4 regions of the Shewanella avicenniae genome follow, and region 4 is predicted to be linked to each of the others. Evidence: predicted binding sites of a transcription regulator. Region 4 holds the regulator's gene; each other region holds the start of a gene.
What was found. The regulator sigma-54, encoded in region 4, starts transcription at its own class of promoters, with help from an activator protein. The targets are predictions, from matches to a motif close to GTTGGCACGNNNNTNGNNT.

Region 1 (3,132 bases), 1.7 Mb from region 4:
TTGCGTCGCTTGCAGATCTTTCACGGCAGCCATCGAATCAACCTCGATTTGTGCAGTGAATTTCATTTGCGGCGACATCGTTGCGGCATGGGTGTTAGTCGCATCTGCATTGGTTACAAGCTGCATCACCTTGTCAACAAAGCTAGAATCAACATCCCCTTGAGCAGCACTGACAGCAGTTGCCGGCCCTTGCGGAGCATCATTTGTGGCATTGCTAGTTGTCGCCAGTCGTTGCGACAACATCTGTAGCAATGCCTGTTGGCCCTTATTAATGGTGTCAGCCATCGAATTAGTCACAACCGCAGGTTCTACATTTACTGCAGATGATGGCTGCGCCGCATGTTCACTAACGTTTTGTTCTGCGGCCTGCGCCAAAAAACTCAACACAGCAATGGCTAACTGTTCGATTTTGTGTTCGTCTTGATCTTTAACGACATTATTACTTGCGAGGTTTGACTCTGCTGGGGTTGCGATTAGATCATCCGCCACAAGCGCACTGGCAGTAGCTGCTGTTTCCAGGCTAGAAGCTGAGCCATCTTCAGCTGATATGTCCTCATCAGTAGACTCTGACTTATCAGCAGTCGATGAAGCATCAGTAACCGTAATCGGCTGTTCCAGATTGACTAATAATTGCTCAAGGCTAATGTCTGCGGCGTCATCGTTTACATTAGCACCGACCTTATCAACGGCTTCGTTAGCCAAAGGTTTAGCTTGAGGGTGCATCAATGCGGCGACAAGTGCATTAAGTTGCGCCAATAACGTTGCATCATCCTTTGCTGAACTCTCGGCAGACTCATTATTGGCGACAACTCTATCGGCATCTTGCGCAGAATCACCCTTTTCTGCGGCGTCACCACCGCTCAACTGAGCCAATAATTTGGCTATCATTGCTTGCAGTTGGTCTTGTTCTGCTGGGGATAATCCGGCCAACTGCTGGACTAACTCGGTCGCGGCAACTTCAGTCTCAGGGTCAATATTAGTAAAAGTATCAATATTGGTAACAGTGTCATTATCAGCAGTGGCGACTTGCTGTTGCGCCGCAGACGGCAACATTTTTCCTAGGGCAATCTGTTGCAGCGTCGTAGTTACCGCATCGCTGTCGTCCGCATCTGCCACAGCATTAGCCGCTTGCGATTTGGTCGATGCCTTAGGTTGATAAGGGGCGAGAAATTCTTTGGACTTGCGAGGGGATTCTATGCTGCCTTGAGCTTGTTGATAAATTTCATTAAAGCTTGGATTTTCTTGAAGATTATCAAAATCAATGCTTTTACCCGTGGACAACAGGCCATCCGCGGCCCCCAGCTTCGGTGCATTATTACTGCTCGATGAAATTTGGCTCGCTAACTGCTGCATGTGATCCTCCAAGGCTTCCCAACGCGTTTTGACTCTGCGCTAGGCAGCTGATATTTGGCGTTCACACGCATTAAAGCAAGTTCCGAGCCAACCAACGTGAAGCTCAGTCGTAACGCGCAATTAATACTCGTTGAGATCATTGGTATTGCGCTTACGGCAATAAAACTGCTGCGAAGCAAACTCGTCGGTCATCTTCTGCTCCTGTTTAAGCTGTTTAGCTTCGGCAGCAGCGGCTTTCTTAGCTAACAACAATTCCACCGCTTTACGTTTTTGTTGCTTTTCCAACCAATATTTTTGTCGATGTAATTTTTGCTGTTCCGCATCGTGAACCACGGCATTTTGCTGTTTAATTGCGCTATCAATTTGCTGAATAAAACGATGAAACTGCTGGTAAGCCTCAGCACGGATCTGCTGTCCTTGTTTGTCCGACAACTGTTTCATGTAATCGAGGCGATAGCCATTGAGCGCCTGCAACTGTGCATTGCGGCGTTGATGTTCCAACTGCGCAGCTTTCAGTTTCAATGCGGCTTGTTCTTCCGCTTCTTGCGCCAATTTGAGCACAGTCAGTAATGGATCTTTTGCCATAGGCTACTCGCTAAACTCGACATTGGGCCGCCAGCTGTCCCAACATTAGGGTACTGTCGGCAAAGCTAACCGCTTCATGCATTCGCTGACGCAGGAACGCGTTCATTGCGGGTTGCAACCGAATAGCATTATCAATACGTGGATCGCTGCCCTGAGAATAGGCACCGATAGAGATAAGATCGCGATTTTGCTGGTACACCGAATACGTTTGCTTCACTCGCCGCATCGCTTCTAAATGCTCGGTTGAAATCACCATCGGCGCAACACGGCTGATCGAGGCTTCAATATCAATCGCCGGATAATGGCCAGAATCCGCCAAACTACGTGATAACACGATGTGACCATCAAGAATCGCACGCGAGGCATCGGCAATCGGGTCTTGTTGATCGTCGCCTTCAGTAAGTACCGTATAAAACGCCGTAATGGAGCCTTGGCCGTCACCGCCGTTACCGGCGCGTTCAACCAATCGCGGCAATCTGGCAAACACTGATGGTGGGTAACCCTTAGTTGCCGGTGGTTCACCAATGGCGAGGGCAATCTCCCGCTGCGCTTGAGCATAACGGGTCAAGCTATCCATCAGCAGCAACACGTCCAACCCTTGATCGCGAAAATACTCCGCGATACGGGTTGATGTTTCGCAGGCGCGCAAGCGCATTAAGGGCGAGGTATCGGCTGGTGCTGCAATCACTACCGAGCGTTTTCGACCTTCAACGCCGAGGATCTCTTCAATAAATTCTTTTACTTCGCGGCCACGTTCACCCACTAAGCCCACCACAATCACATCGGCGGAGGTACCGCGAGTCATCATTCCGAGCAGCACACTTTTACCCACGCCGGAACCGGCAAACAAGCCCATACGCTGGCCTTTGCCGATGGTGAGCATGGAGTTAATTGCACGCACGCCTACATCCAGCGGTTCTGAGATCGCACGGCGAGCCAATGGATTTATCGGTTGTGCATGAGTAGAAGTTCGTTGATCTGCTGTGACAGGACCGAGGCCATCCAGCGGCAACCCGCTACCATCGAGCACCCGACCTAATAGCTGCATACCGACTTTCAAACCTGCTTGTTGGCCTTTGGGGGTAACGCGAGCACCGGGCACCACGCCCCGCAGTTCTTCGACAGGCATCAGATAAAGCAATTGGTCATCAAAGCCAACCACTTCGGCATCCAAGACGCCTTCACTGGTTTCAA
Region 2 (3,132 bases), 1.7 Mb from region 4:
CGGCAACCGAGGGTGTCATCGAGATCGAGACTGACTTGATTTAACACGTTACCTATGGCACCACCATAGTTTGATTGCCAAAAGGCATCGCTAATCGGTTTTACGCTGGCATTGGCGTCATAGTCCCAGTCGGTAGTGAATTGATACTCTTTTTGCCAAATCATTTCACCGCTAATGCTGTGGACCAGTGATATTTTTAAGCGAAAATCACGTTGCTGCTTGCTCCACATAGCGCTGACGCCGGATGGTGATTCAGACAGCGCCATGTCTTCCACTTCGGCTAATAAAATATAGAGAGTGTTTGTTTGTTGATTTAACCAACTGGCACTGTCGCCACGATGTTCATTGCTGAAGTTATGGCTTGGAACGCTGTTGCTCAGATCCAGTTTGGGGTAAACCTTGGTAGAATTTTGATTGAGAATGGCGGCGAGCTTTTGCGACAGCGCTTGTGGAAATTGCTCCATCTTGCCATAGCGTAGTTGTTGCCTGTCAAACACGATGGCGCGTGGTAAATAAAGTGGGGCTTTTAGAGCATTACTCAAACAGCTTTCGTTAAGCGTTGTGAGCAGATCAACTCGAATAGTGACTTCAATGCGATTGCCTTTGTGTTGTTCTTTGACAATTTCAAGACTGGTGTAAGCCGCGTTGTTAGTTAGCTCTGCAGTTTGGTTGAGTACACCATTGGTGACGGTTTGTTGGGCGCTAATGCTGCCACCATTGGTGATGACGGCCATATTTAGCGCCTGTTTGATGGCTTGCTGGCGCGCGGCGTTTACATCGCCTTTGACGATGTTGGCTTCTCCGGTAATGGTTACCCATGCTGCTTCGGCAGATGGCAATATTAGCATCAATAGCAACAATGAAATTATGCGAACCATGCTGAGTAAATCCTGTAAAGAGATCTGATTAGGAGCCAATTTTCAGGCGCCCATCTAGGTTATTTTGCAAGATTCAAGTTTTATGCCATGAATCGGCATGACAGTTGCTAACAAATTCTCAGGATGTCGAACAATCGACGTTCTATGTCGATGCAATCGCTCGTTAAGTTTGCCAAGATTTTGCCGATATAAGTGAAGATATTTCACCGCATAAATTTGTTGTGTGGCAACACGAACTGAATCTTTCATCGATAAATTAAAAATGAATGCGCGTTGCTGTTGGTCTTTAAGGAGCTGAGAGAGCCATGTTTAAAAAACTAATTCCTCTAATCGCATTGCTGGCAGGGTGTTCATCGACACAACCTGCTGTGAGCTATGTTGAGGCTCCTGTGCAAGAAACGCCTTTATTTCAGGTTGCCGAGCAATTGACGTTCGATCTCGCCCGTTACAGCGACGATTTTACGGGGGCGCAGACGTTACTGATTTCGACACCTGTGGACGCCAGTAGCTTAGAGAAAACGAATCCGTTGGCGGTGCAGTTGCAACAAGATCTGATGACTGCATTTCAGCAGCAAGGCTTTAAAGTGATTGATATCAATATGAGCGATACTGTTAAGGCGGCGGCAGACGGTACTTATCTGCTGACGCGTGATTGGCAAAAAATTGCCGCTAATGTGGCAGCCACCCATGTGTTGGTATCAACGATGGAACTGACAAAGTCTGGTGTGGCGATTAATGCGCGCATTATTGATACCACAGATAACCATGTTTCATCGTCAGCTAATACCTTTGTATCAGCACAGCAATTACCGGGGTATATCGTGGAAGCCAAGTCGAGCGTCTCCAAAGACGGCTTGCTGTATCGTCATCCAAGCCAAGGCGCTGAAACTGCACACTATGTGGGAGCTAAACAATGATGAGAGTGATCCTAGTGGCAGCCATAGTGTTACTGGCAGGATGTAGCAGCATGCGGGAAAAATATGTTCAGTATGAAACCGTAGCGCCAGAGCAATTTCCTACATTGACCGCCACCGGTTATGCGCCGTTAGCATCTCAGCCGGGTAAAACTCAGGCAGAGCGGGTTCTGATGGCAATGCAGGCGTCCAAGATTGCCGCTTACCGTGAGCTTGCTGAACAAGTTTACGGACAGCATTTACAAGGTTCGAGTAGCGTCGGCGATTGGGCGATGAAATCTGATACGGTAAAAGCGTCTGTTTCAGGCGTTATTCGTGGTGCAAAGGTGATAGCCAGTTATCCGGCGGGCGAGCATTATGTGACAGAACTTGAATTGGATTTTGCGACAGTTTGGCAGTTATACCAACAGCAGAACCGGCCACAAGAGATTCGTTCGGTGACTTACTTTTAGTGTCTGAGGATTCCAGTGACAGAGGATTCGCGACGGCTCGGTCTTGAAATGCCTGCAAACACAAAAATGCCACGATTGTTTGTCGTGGCATTTTTATAAATCTAGCTGATTTCAATTGAGAAGTTTAGGCTTTCAAATCGTTACCTAGGGTGGCGATGGTGGAGGTTTTACCTTTGCCATCGTAGGTCAGGCTGTTGGCATTACGGCTCATCTGCAGTGCTTGGGCTAAGCGATTGATGCTGGCGCTGCACAGTTCAATCAGTTTGCCATTTTCTTGATTTTTCACTTGGCACTCAGCCATTAACGCTTTGGCATCATTAACTTTGCTCGCGATAGGCTCTTTGCTGAAATCGCTTTTGTCTGGATGCTTGGCAAGTTCGCCATCGAGTGATTTAACGCTATCGAGAAGGCTAGATTTGTCGCTGGCTAATGAGAGCAGTTTGTCAGCATCTCTATTAATTAGTGCTTGTCGTTCTTGGTCGATCAAAAAAAGCAGCCGCTCTAAGTTGAGCGTCTGCTTATTCAGAAGCTGTTCCAAGTCTGTCAGCTGCATTAAGCCTCCAGATTGATATCGTTCATATCGGCTTCAAATTGCGCAATATTGCCTGCCAGCTTTTCAGGGTCAACTTTGTAACGGCCTTCAGCAATAGCTGCTTTTATTTCCGCTACTTTTTTAACGTCAACGTCTGGCAGAGACGAAATCTTACCCTGTAGACTTTGAAGCTGCTGTGCCTGACTTGAGACAACAACTGAGTCTTTGCTATTCGCCACTATAGCCGATTGCGTGCTTTCAGCTGTGGTCGCTGAACCGGTTTTAGGTGAGTTGACCGTAGTCACTCGCGGTTGATTTTGCAGTTGTTTAATGTCCATAGCCGTTTGGGCTCCAGC
Region 3 (3,132 bases), 1.7 Mb from region 4:
GTATAACCGTAGTGTGCAGGGTTTTTTGGTCAAATCGGTCGAACGCATCATTAATATGAACTGGTCGGCAATTATGCCACCACCGCAAGGGGCCGGTCGCACCTCTTACTTGACTGCAGTCACCGAGATAGATGGTGAATTGGTTGAAATTATTGACGTTGAGAAAATTCTTGATGAAATTTCACCAGTGAAGACTGCTATCAGTAAAGAAGTTGATGAGGCGCTTACCATCGATAGAGAACAGCAGTATCACATCATGGTGGTTGACGATTCCGCAGTTGCTAGAAAGCAGATCCTTCGTGCTCTGGAAGCGCTGAACCTGCAGATCGATACGGCAAAAGATGGTCGCGAAGCGTTGGAAAAGCTCAAGGCGATTGCCACTGAGATGGACAATGTTTCAACTGAAATTCCATTGATCATCTCAGATATCGAAATGCCAGAAATGGACGGTTACACTTTAACAGCCGAAATTCGTGATGACCCTAAACTTAAGCATATTAAAGTGGTGTTGCATACCTCACTCAGTGGCGTATTTAACCACGCGATGGTGCAGAAAGTGGGCGCCAATGACTTTATCGCAAAGTTTAACCCTGATGAATTGGCGGCAGCTGTTAACAAGCATCTCAGTTTATAAGTTTTCGCTGGTGCTGAATTAAAATAGTAGTGGCGCTTGTCATGCTGGTTCAGCTGCGGTATAACGCAGCCCGATACAATAGCAGGACAGCGTACACTTCTATAACGGCGGTGTTCATTAATGACGGGAAGCCAAGGTGCAAGATAAGTCGCTCGCAGAAACCGAGTATAATCAATTCAGACTGTTTTTAGAGCAGCATAGCGGTATTGTGCTCGGTGAAAATAAGCAGTATCTCGTCAGAAGCCGATTAGCGCCTTTGATGGGCAAATATGGCTTACCTTCGTTGTCTGAAGTCGTTAAGCAGTCGATGCGTCCTACCGAGCGTCAATTACGTGCGGAAGTGATTGATGCCATGACCACCAACGAAACCCTGTGGTTTCGTGACAAATACCCGTTCGATTTGATGGCTAACCAACTGTTGCCACAATATGCCAAATTAGGCCGTCCACTAAAAATCTGGTCAGCTGCTTGTTCTTCAGGGCAAGAGCCTTACTCATTAGCCATGACAGCGCTGCAATATCAGCAACGTAAACCGGGCGGATTACCCGGTGGAGTATCAATCCAAGCGACTGACCTATCGCCCTCAATGCTGGAGCGATGTAAAAATGCCGAATATGATGGGCTGGCATTGGCGCGGGGTTTATCTGAGGAGCATAAGCGTCAGTTTTTTGATGCTTTGCCAAATGGCAACATGCGCTTAAAGGATAATGTGCGGCGTTTAGTTAATTTCCGCGCGCATAACTTATTGGAAAGTTACTCGTTACTTGGCAAGTTTGACATCATCTTTTGCCGTAATGTGCTTATCTATTTTGCCCCGGAAGCCAAAGCCAAAATCTTGCGGCAATTTGCTGCCGCTTTGAATCCCAAAGGCATCTTGTTTTTGGGCGCCTCTGAGTCTATTGCTGGGTTAACCGATGAATTTGACATGATCCGCTGTAATCCAGGGATTTATTATCAGAAGAAAACCTAAGCACACGCGTTATCAGCGCTATTGATGACGAATGCCAGCCTGTTGCGAAACGGCTGGCATTTTTATTGCCTAACTTTTCTATCAGCGTCACTTAACTGGCAATGAATCTGACCGTCCTTAGCATCACCAAGGCTGTTTTGTGGCATATAAATTGCTTTGATTCTGCTACTCAGTGTTGGAGGAAAATTTTATGGCGATCAGTTTCGATAATGCACTTGGCATTCACCAATATACGTTGGGGATCCGTGCTGAGCGTGCTGAAGTGCTCTCCAGCAACATTGCCAATGCCGATACACCTCATTACAAAGCGCGTGATGTGGATTTTTCTACGGCATTGCAGGGCGCCATGAGCCAACAAAAAGGCTTGAAGATGGCGGCCACCTCTGAAAAGCATTTTGATTTACAAACGCTAACGCAGCAAAACGTCAAATTTCGTGTGCCTGATCAACCCGATACTGGGGATGGCAACACGGTTGATATGCAGAAGGAACAGCAAGCGTTTATGCAAAACTCTCTTGAATACCAGATGTCGCTACAGTTTCTCGGTGCGCGTTTCTCCGGCATGAAAAAAGCGATTAGAGGAGATTAATCATGGGACTGTATAACATCTTTAATATCGCGGGTTCGGGGATGTCGGCACAGACTGTTCGCCTCAATACCACGGCCAGTAACATCGCCAACGCTGATTCCGTTTCCAGTAGTCTTGACCAAACCTACAAAGCGCGCCATCCGGTGTTTCAGGCGGAGTTAGCCAAGGCGACCCAAGGTCAACAGCAACAAGAATCATATTCGGTGAAAGTGCAGGGGATTGTCGAAAGTGATAAGCCGTTGCAGAAAGAATACGCACCAGATCATCCATTGGCCGATGCCGATGGTTTTATTTATAAGCCTAACGTCAACGTCGTTGAAGAGATGGCCGACATGATTTCAGCGTCGCAATCTTATCAAATGAACGTGCAAGTGGCTGATGCGACCAAGTCGATGCTGCAACAAACATTGCGTTTAGGCCAATAAGGAGAATTGAACCGTGGCAATTAACTCACTTAATTCTCTGCTAGATACGTCAAGCGCCAGCGCTGCTACGTCGCAGGTGAATACCAATAACCAAAGTCTGACTCAAGCGGACTTCTTCTCGTTACTCAGTACCCAGTTATCGATGCAGGATCCTTCTGATCCGGTGGATAACGACCAGATGATTGCGCAGATGGCATCGTTTTCTACGGTAGATGGTATTGGCCGCTTGAACGATCAAATCGTCAATCTCAATACCGTGATGACCTCAAGCCAAGCATTACAGGCATCAGGATTGGTTGGCCAAAAAGTGTTGGTTCCCTCTGGTACAGCCTACATGTCGGCAGAGGATCCAAGCTTGAAAGCGGTTATTAGCACCACTGAACCTATCAACATTATTCGTGTATCGGTCAAAGATACATCGGGGCAGGTGGTCAAAACATTCAATGTGGATGGCAGTGCAGGCGGCAATATCGATGTTGCTTGGGATGGCACTGATAGTGCGGGCAATCCAATG
Region 4 (3,132 bases):
TAGTACAGAGTGACCATGGCCGTATTTTTATTGATCAAGATGATCTGACCTTAGATCCAATGCACCTGCGGGCGCGTAAAGGGATTGGTTATCTGCCGCAAGAGGCGAGTATTTTTCGCAAACTCTCAGTGCGCGATAACATTATGGCCGTTCTTGAAGTCCGCAAAGGATTAAGCAACGAAGAACGCGAAGCCATTCTTGAACAGCTGCTCGAAGAGTTTCATATCACCCACATCCGTGACAGCTTGGGGATGGCGTTATCGGGTGGAGAACGGCGCCGCGTTGAGATAGCACGCGCGTTAGCGGCTGATCCAAAATTCATTTTATTGGACGAACCTTTTGCGGGCGTAGATCCAATTTCTGTTATCGATATCAAGAAAATCATCGAACAACTCAAGTCTCGAGGACTGGGTGTCTTGATTACCGATCATAACGTGCGCGAAACTCTGGATGTGTGCGAACACGCCTACATCGTCAGCCATGGGCAGCTGATTGCAGAAGGCACACCCGCCGAGATCCTCGACAACCAACAGGTGCGAGCAGTGTACTTAGGGGAACAATTCAGGCTATAGTACGGTGGTGGGGACAAATAAATTTCATAAAACTACCAACTCTTTGTGGTTGTTTTAATACATAATTTTTGGGGATTAGCAGTCAACAATGAAAGCGTCACTTCAGCTTAAGCTGGGTCAACAATTAACTATGACACCGCAACTGCAGCAGGCAATTCGTCTACTGCAATTGTCGTCGCTTGAGCTGCAGCAGGAAATTCAACAAGCACTCGATTCCAACCCGATGTTGGAGATTAATGACGATGTTGATGTTGATAACAATGACGCGGGGCTTGAAGCGGATAACCGCGAACGTGACAGTGAACAAGAGCTGTCAGAGTCGATAGAAGACAGTTCGTCCGTTGAAACCAGTGATGCGCTTAATAGCCAAGAGCTCCCTGAAGAACTGCCAATGGACACCACTTGGGACGAGGTTTTCACCGCTGCGCCCAACACGTCATCTGGCGTCGTCCGTGACGATGACATGCCGTTTCAAGGTGAAACTAGCGAAGGCTTGCATGAGCATTTGGAATGGCAAAAAAACCTCACACCATTTTCAGAAACCGATGAAGCAATTGCTACCGCGATTATTGAAGCCATTGACGAGCGTGGCTATTTAACCCAATCAGCTGAAGAAATTATTGAAGCGCTGGGCTTAGATGATATCGAAGTGGATGAAGTTGAAGCCGTGCTGAAGCGCATTCAACACTTTGATCCCGTGGGAGTTGCCGCGCGCGATTTACGCGAATGTTTGCTGATCCAATTATCACAATTCAGTGACGACGTACCGCATTTGGCCAATGCCAAAATGCTCATCGATGAGTACCTCGATCTGATCGCCGCCAAAGATTACCGCACCTTGATGCGCAAAACGCGCCTTAAGGAAGAAGAGTTACGTGACGCAATCGTTCTCATCCAAACGTTAAATCCTCGCCCAGGATTAACCATCCAAGAGTCTGAAGATGAATATGTCATTCCAGACGTGACGGTATGGAAGAAAAACGGGCGCTGGGTGGTTGAACTCAACCCAGATTGCATGCCAAAAATCAGCATCAATCAGCAGTATGCCACGATGGCACGTAGCGTGCGCAGCCAGTCAGATAGCCAATTTATTCGTGGTCATCTGCAAGAAGCTAAATGGTTTATCAAGAGTTTGGAAAGCCGTAACGACACCCTGCTTAAAGTCGCTAATTGCATCGTTCAATTTCAGCAAGGCTTCTTCGAATATGGTGAAGAAGCGATGAAACCTATGGTGCTCAACGATATTGCCGAAGCGGTAGAAATGCATGAATCGACCATTTCGCGGGTCACCACCCAGAAATACATGCACACCCCTCGCGGCATTTTTGAACTAAAATATTTCTTCTCTAGCCATGTAGGTACTGACGATGGCGGCGAGTGTTCTTCAACAGCCATTCGTGCTTTCATCAAAAAGCTGGTTGCCGCGGAGAACCCTAAAAAGCCGTTAAGCGACAGTAAAATGGCGCAATTGCTTGCCGAACAAGGCATTAATGTCGCGAGACGAACAATCGCTAAGTATCGGGAAGCAATGCTAATTCCGCCGTCAAATCAGCGGAAGAGCCTTTAAAAGCCCGACAATCGGAGGAGTCAACGATGCAAATTAATCTTGCAGGAAAACAACTTGAGATCACCGATTCTTTACGTAGCTACGTTGAGAGCAAATTTGCAAAGCTTGAACGCCATTTCGAACAGATCAATAATGTCCACATTGTCCTCGCTGTTGAAAAAGCACTACAGATAGCAGAAGCCAAGCTGCACCTTTCCGGCGGCGAAGTATTTGCAACCTCTCAACACGACGACATGTACGCCGCCATTGACATCCTCATTGATAAATTGGATCGTCAGGTCATTAAACACAAAGAAAAGCTGACAAAACACTAACGATGGAACTTAGGACCATCCTGCGGCCGGAGTGTACCACCTGTGCGACTCCGGGCAGTAAGAAAAAGGTACTGGAGCTCATCAGCGATCTCGCAGCAGCCCAGTATCCCGACCTATCCTCTCAAGCCATTTTTGAAAGTCTTTTGGCTCGCGAGCGTATGGGCAGTACAGGAATCGGTAACGGTATTGCGATCCCGCATGGTCGTTTGCCGGATATTGACACGCCCGTTGCGGTATTAATCAAGTGTGAAGAGGCCATTCCTTTTGACGCGATTGATAATCAACCGGTGGATATTTTGTTCGCACTTATTGTGCCAGCAGATCAATGTCAGCAACACCTGAGCACGCTCTCCGCCATGGCGGAAAAGCTAAGCGATAAACAAGTGCTCAAGCAGCTTCGTAAGGCTGAGAACGAGCAAGAACTTTATCAGGTAATCACCGCATGAAGTTGGCCATAGTCTCCGGTCGTTCAGGTTCAGGAAAATCTGTAGCCCTGCGCGTATTAGAGGATATGGGCTATTACTGTGTTGACAACTTGCCATTACAGATGATTGGCGATCTGCTAGTAAATCTGCGAGGCAGCAATGAGTTCGTCGCTATCAGTGTTGACGTGCGCAACTTACCCAACCAAGATAAGTTACTTGAAAGTCAGCTTGCGAAACTCCCCGAAGGCACAGAG

Region 1: the regulator sigma-54 is predicted to act here: its motif matches at 1,427-1,445, upstream of JYB87_RS13305 (flagellar hook-length control protein FliK).
Region 2: the regulator sigma-54 is predicted to act here: its motif matches at 970-988, upstream of JYB87_RS13470 (FlgO family outer membrane protein).
Region 3: the regulator sigma-54 is predicted to act here: its motif matches at 1,743-1,761, upstream of flgB (flagellar basal body rod protein FlgB).

Annotation. Positions count from the first base shown of each region.
Region 1 is NZ_CP071503.1:2,998,301-3,001,432, forward strand. It holds gene JYB87_RS13305 (flagellar hook-length control protein FliK) at 1-1,353, opposite strand, end outside; gene fliJ (flagellar export protein FliJ) at 1,474-1,938, opposite strand; gene fliI (flagellar protein export ATPase FliI) at 1,949-3,132, opposite strand, start outside.
Region 2 is NZ_CP071503.1:3,029,847-3,032,978, reverse strand. It holds gene JYB87_RS13475 (flagella assembly protein FlgT) at 1-878, opposite strand, end outside; gene JYB87_RS13470 (FlgO family outer membrane protein) at 1,184-1,795, shown strand; gene JYB87_RS13465 (LPP20 family lipoprotein) at 1,792-2,244, shown strand; gene JYB87_RS13460 (flagella synthesis protein FlgN) at 2,369-2,797, opposite strand; gene flgM (flagellar biosynthesis anti-sigma factor FlgM) at 2,797-3,114, opposite strand.
Region 3 is NZ_CP071503.1:3,025,472-3,028,603, reverse strand. It holds gene JYB87_RS13445 (chemotaxis protein CheV) at 1-634, shown strand, start outside; gene JYB87_RS13440 (CheR family methyltransferase) at 771-1,604, shown strand; gene flgB (flagellar basal body rod protein FlgB) at 1,795-2,193, shown strand; gene flgC (flagellar basal body rod protein FlgC) at 2,196-2,618, shown strand; gene JYB87_RS13425 (flagellar hook assembly protein FlgD) at 2,638-3,132, shown strand, end outside.
Region 4 is NZ_CP071503.1:533,862-536,993, reverse strand. It holds gene lptB (LPS export ABC transporter ATP-binding protein) at 1-572, shown strand, start outside; gene JYB87_RS02315 (RNA polymerase factor sigma-54) at 661-2,139, shown strand; gene hpf (ribosome hibernation promoting factor) at 2,166-2,453, shown strand; gene ptsN (PTS IIA-like nitrogen regulatory protein PtsN) at 2,456-2,899, shown strand; gene rapZ (RNase adapter RapZ) at 2,896-3,132, shown strand, end outside.